2 regions of the Salinivibrio sp. SS3 genome follow, and region 2 is predicted to be linked to the other one. Evidence: predicted binding sites of a transcription regulator. Region 2 holds the regulator's gene; the other holds the start of a gene.

Evidence for each region. The regulator CRP, encoded in region 2, controls carbon source genes, mostly activating them, when cyclic AMP is high. The targets are predictions, from matches to a motif close to TGTGANNNNNNTCACA.
Region 1: rppH (RNA pyrophosphohydrolase) is a predicted target of CRP. The motif match lies at 1,660-1,675, and genes of this name have one in related genera.

The regions. Positions count from the first base shown of each region.
Region 1 is NZ_MEBQ01000017.1:44,717-47,829, reverse strand. It holds gene ptsP (phosphoenolpyruvate--protein phosphotransferase) at 1-975, opposite strand, end outside; gene rppH (RNA pyrophosphohydrolase) at 994-1,506, opposite strand; gene mutH (DNA mismatch repair endonuclease MutH) at 2,126-2,800, shown strand; gene BGL48_RS07670 (DUF6482 family protein) at 2,852-3,113, opposite strand, start outside.
Region 2 is NZ_MEBQ01000012.1:14,876-17,988, forward strand. It holds gene BGL48_RS06195 (hydrolase) at 1-81, shown strand, start outside; gene BGL48_RS06200 (YheU family protein) at 210-428, shown strand; gene BGL48_RS06205 (phosphoribulokinase) at 485-1,354, shown strand; gene crp (cAMP-activated global transcriptional regulator CRP) at 1,604-2,236, shown strand; gene BGL48_RS06215 (hypothetical protein) at 2,367-3,113, shown strand, end outside.

The sequences.
Region 1 (3,113 bases), on a different contig from region 2:
CAACAGCACAATGGGCGTCGAAACCGGTGGTGGACTCCCCGCCGGTGCGATTAAAAAGTAAAGCAGCCGCTGCCCTAACTCTTTCACATCGCCGGCACGGGCTTTTAGGTAAGGATCATCCATCGCGGCGAAACGGGCAGAAAAGGCTTCAACCGTTTGTCTTACCGCCCATGTGGCGGCATCCCCCTGCTGGATCCGCACCGTCATATCTTCACGCAGCATAGGATCGTTAAGCAGATGAACAAACAAATCAAAAATCGCCAGCGCGTCTTTTTGTAGCTCTTTATCAAAGCGTTTACGCAGACGACGAAACTCGGTACTGGCATCGTCAATCGCCGCATCCAGTCTATCGAGTTCACCTTGTGTATCTAGGTGGCAAGCGGGCGCCACCTCTTCAAGCCGCGGTTGAGAGTCATCACACCAAGCTTGTGCGATGCCAATGCCCGGCGACGCAGGCATTCCCTCCAGTAACACCGGTGACGGGGCTCCCTGCCAGCCACCTTGCGCATCGGCATGGGCAAACACCACCGCCAGCTGTGCGGCTAAGGTCACGAGAAAGGACTCTTCGCTCTCATCAAACTGGCGGGGTTGGTGTTGCTGCACCACCAGCACACCCAACACCTTTTTGCGATAAATGATGGGCGTGCCAAGAAAGGATTGAAACGCATCCTCGCCGGTAGAGGGGAAAGGTTTGAACGCAGGATGCTCACGCGCATACGCCAAATTTAAAGGCTCAGCGCGCTCACCTACCACCCCGACCAACCCCTCGCCAAATGCCATCGACACTTGTGCACAAGGGTCGAGGCCTTGTGTTGCCATCAGCTCGAACTGTTGGTGTTCGGCATTGGCAAGATAAACGGAGCAGCACTCGGTACGCATCGCCACGCAAGTTTGTTGCACTAAAGTGTGTAACGCCTGCTCAAGATCTGAAGACGCCGCTACACTTTGCACAATATGTCGTAACTGCGTGAGCACCCGATTTCTCCTCTACACTTATCCTCGCTTATGTCGACGTCGAGGTTTGCGTTCTTTAAACGGCATCGCAAGTGGCGCAAACTCTTTCATCGCGCGCCGATACACCTCGCGCTTAAACGCCACCACTTGCCGCACTGGATACCAATAGCTCACCCAGCGCCAACCATCAAATTCAGGTGTGCCTCCGCGCGAGACATTGACGCGTGACTCGTCACATTCAAGTTTTAGCAAAAACCACTTCTGCTTTTGCCCAATGCACACGGGCTTAGAATCCCAGCGCACCAAGCGTTTGGGTAACTTATAGCGCAGCCAATGTCGACTGGTCCCTAAGATGCGTACATCTTTCTTGGTCAGACCTACCTCTTCGTACAACTCCCGGTACATCGCTTGTTCAGGGCTTTCCCCTTCATCGATGCCACCTTGTGGAAACTGCCACGAATGCTGACCATATCGACGAGCCCAGAGAACTTGACCGTGGCCGTTACAAATTACTATCCCCACATTGGGACGATAGCCATCGCCATCAATCACTGGACGACCTCAATGATAAATCTCTACTGAACCTGATTTTTTCACAAAAAGCGGTAAAGGGTAAACAAACATTGTGGATTGAGCGTTGTTTTTGCGCACTCGTCGTCATCTGAGGATAACTTAACCCCTAACAGGAAGTTATAAACATAGCAATGAGAGTTTGCGCACATTTATTCACGCTTTCTGTGGATAGATTTGTGAAGAAGCCTAGAAAAAGTGTACTTATCGAACGATTCAGGATCTTGCAATGGTGTTTAAAATAACCAAATCAACATAAAAAACATTAAAAATCATTCATTTAAAACAAACCTAAAACAAAGCGATCCTTTACGGGATCGAATGATCATCAAATAAACACAGATCGCTCAAAGATCCATCAACAAGAAAATTATCCACACCGATAGCGCAAAAAAGCGCCAAGTTCGCCATTTTTCACATTTTTACCGCGATTTATGTACTGTATATTTGATCATGAGAGTGAGCTATCCCATCAATCATCCCTCCTCTGTGGATAACCAGAGGAGAAAGAGTAGGATCATCGAAATGGGATCCACTTGCAGCCGATACGGCAGTTCTTGATAATGCACGCTCATCCGTTAACGAGCAGGATCCCAATACAGTGACACCGCCCCCCGCATCTGAGCAGATATTGATGGAACGTGCGCTAGCCCTTGCTGGTTTGACCCTTGGCGAAGTCAGCGAAACTCTGTCGATCCCTTGTCCAGCGTCACTCACACGGGAGAAAGGCTGGATTGGCATGCTACTCGAAACCTGTTTGGGTGCCAACGCGGGCAGCAAACCCGAACAAGACTTCGCACATTTAGGTATTGAGCTAAAAACCATTCCCGTTAACCGTGAGGGAAAACCACTGGAAACCACCTTTGTGTGTGTGGCGCCACTCACTGGGATCGCGGGGATACGCTGGGAAAATAGTCATGTGCGACAAAAGCTATCACGGGTTTTGTGGGTGCCGGTTGAAGGCGAACGCGATATTCCGGTATCACAGCGCTGCATTGGCACGCCATTATTATGGTCCCCTAGCCAAGAGGAAGAAGCGCAACTGCGCGCCGATTGGGAAGAGTTAATGGATTGGGTGGCTCTCGGTCGCGTGACGGAAATCACCGCCCGCCAAGGTGAGTCGCTCCAACTACGGCCCAAAGCGGCCAACGGTAAAGCCCTGACCGACGCTTTCGGCCCCAGTGGTGAGCCGATCCGTACCTTGCCGCGCGGCTTCTATTTACGCACCCAGTTTACCCACCAGATCTTGCGTCGTTACTTTGTGGATCCGAAATAAGCGTCGATCCGCACGCGTGATAATCCTATAGCTTCGCTTCAAGGGTAACCATCAAAAACGAATGGGCATATCTTCTCGACAGCCTGGCTCTCCGCCCGTGGCAAACTCATCGTAAGGATCCATCAAGCGCAGTACGCCCTCTTCAATCCCTAACGCTTTAAGTTTTTCTCCCACTTGTCCGACATGATCAAACTGCATCACTTCACCGGTTTGGTCCGAGCGTAAAGGCTCTAATTCATGCTTCACTTCGACTTCGACCGAGTATTTCGCGCCGCCTGCGTGTGCCATCACATAACATTGTGGACATGAGCGA
Region 2 (3,113 bases):
CAGTTTTGGCTTGAGCAAGCGGTGCCTGGCTGGCTCGCCGCTTATTTGCCGCATGAGTCACTGAGTAAGTCGGCGCGTTAACACCGTCAAAGGAAGCAAAGAGAACCACTGCATTGACTGGTATGATCGGGTAAAATGCGAGCCAATTCACAACATTCACATCAGGCATCCGAGGATGCCATCCTGAGATCAATAAAAGGTGATGTAGTATGATGGTTCCATGGCAGTCGATTCCTGACGAGACGCTGACAGCGTTAATCGAGCACTTTGTGTTACGGGAAGGAACCGATTATGGTGAGCAAGAAGTCAGCTTTGCACAAAAAGTGGATGATGTTCGCCAACAATTGCAATCCGGGGACGCCGTGATTGTATATTCCGAGTTGCACGAGACAGTGGATATTCGTCGTAAAACAGCACTCGGCTCTTAGCATCGCAGTACACGCCGTATCGCGATACAAATTCAGACTGAATGACAGGGCGCGTCATGTCGGCTAAACATCCTATTATTGCGGTCACCGGCTCATCAGGAGCCGGTACCACCACCACCTCGGAAGCCTTCCGAAAGATGTTCCAGATGATGAACATCAAAGCGGCCTGGCTAGAAGGGGATAGCTTTCATCGCTTTACCCGTCCTGAAATGGACGTCGAGATCCGTAAAGCACGTGAACAAGGCAAACATATCAGCTACTTTGGCCCCACGGCCAACGATTTCCCGCGGCTCGAGCAGTTTTTCCGTGAGTATGGTGAGCAAGGCACCGGGAAATATCGCCGCTATTTACATACCTTTGATGAAGCGGTGCCCTATAACCAAATGCCTGGCACCTTCACGCCATGGCAAGACTTAGCCGACAATACCAATGTATTGTTTTACGAGGGACTGCACGGCGGGGTGGTCGATGGTGATGTCAATGTTGCACAGCATGTCGATCTCTTGATTGGAATGGTGCCGATCGTCAACCTAGAGTGGATTCAAAAATTTGTCCGCGATACGCGCGATAGAGGCCACTCTCGTGAGGCGGTGACCGACTCGATTGTGCGCTCAATGGATGATTACCTGCACTACATCACCCCGCAGTTTTCTCGCACCCATATCAACTTTCAACGCGTGCCGACGGTAGATACCTCAAACCCATTAAATGCCAAAGGTATCCCGTCTTTGGATGAAAGTTTTGTGGTGATCCGCTTTCGTGGAATGAAAAACGTCGACTTCCCTTATCTGTTGCAAATGATCACCGGGTCGTTTATGTCACGGCATAACACCTTAGTGGTGCCGGGAGGAAAAATGGGCTTTGCGATGGAATTGATCATCCGTCCATTGATCCAACAATTGATAGAAAAAGGCAAGATTGGCTAAGGCGTAGCGCATCCATGATGTATTACTTCTCAAGCCGTGATCTTAGCCACGTTTTTGCCAGATTTTTAGGCGGTTGGCCTAGATCAAAATCAAGAAATCACCAACAAAAAAAGATACACTCTTGTTAACATACAGTGAGCTTGTAGCCCGCGTTCAGACTTCGTATTCTGTGCAATGATCTGATGGGTTACCCCTCAGACAAAGATAGGACGTTGTTGCCGGGCAACACATGCAGAGGAAATAAGTTATATGGTTCCAGGAAAACCTCAAACAGACCCTACACTCGAGTGGTTCCTTTCACATTGTCATATTCATAAGTATCCGTCTAAAAGCACGCTTATCCATGCAGGTGAGAAGGCGGAGACCTTGTATTACATCGTGAAAGGGTCTGTGGCCGTACTGATCAAAGATGAAGAAGGCAAGGAAATGATCCTGTCTTACCTTAACCAAGGTGACTTCATTGGTGAGCTCGGACTTTTCGAAGAAGACCAGGAGCGCACTGCTTGGGTGCGCGCTAAATCACCGTGTGAAGTGGCAGAAATTTCGTTTAAGAAGTTCCGCCAGCTCATTCAAGTGAATCCTGACATCTTAATGCGCCTGTCTTCACAAATGGCGCGTCGTTTGCAGGTAACGAGCCAAAAGGTCGGGGATCTCGCCTTCCTGGACGTCACAGGCCGCATCGCGCAAACCTTGTTGAACTTGGCTAAACAGCCGGATGCCATGACTCACCCTGATGGTATGCAAATTAAGATCACCCGTCAGGAAATTGGCCAAATCGTCGGCTGTTCGCGTGAAACCGTGGGACGTATCCTCAAAATGCTGGAAGAGCAAAACCTCATTTCCGCACACGGTAAAACCATCGTGGTATACGGCACACGCTAATTGCGCCGCTCTCTGTATCACCAACCGACGCCCTGGCGTCGGTTTTTTTATCTCCGCTTTCTGGCAAGCGTCTGGATAACTTCTACACTCAAAACGATATGGTTAACATAAAACTAACAAGGTATCGTTTATGAAAAAACTCATGGTTTCTCTCACCGCCTTGGCGCTCTCTGTGTTTTCAGCCCATGCCGTGTCCAATACCACAATTGTGCACCCCGAGCCACGCGCTGGGTCGGCGCTTGATCTCTATGCCATTGAGCTGATTGAGTTTCTTGCCGAAAAATCAGGAGAGCCTGTCACCTTGCAAGCTTTTGACGGCCAAATTGGCTCTCAGTCTCGTAAGGTGGAAATGCTCAAGCAAGGCAAGCTCACTATCGACTGGCTGGGTGCCGACCGCACGCTGGAATCTGAACTGATCCCCATTCGCTATCCCGTGTTTCGTGGTCTACTCGGCCATCGCCTGTTTATTACCAACCAAGCCACGGAGCCCCAACTCGCTCAGATAAGTAGCGCGGGTGATTTGCAGTCTCTTACTATGATTCAGGGACAGGGCTGGGCCGACGTCAAGGTGCTCAACTCAGCGGGATTTCGCGTACGCGAAATATCGAGCTTTGAAAATATTTTCAAAGTGGTTGATACAGGTCGTGCTGATCTCTTCCCGCGTGCCTTGATTGAGCCTTTTAGTGAATTAGCCGAGCGGCCACAATACGGTAATCTGTTAGTTGACCCGCATCTGATGCTGATCTATCGCTTCCCGATGTTCCTGTTTGTGTCTCCGCAACATGCTGACGTCGCCGACATGTTGAATGGTGCTTTTGAAGCGGCATACCAAGACGGATCATTTATTGAGTTTTTCAACAACGCTCCGCTGGTCAAA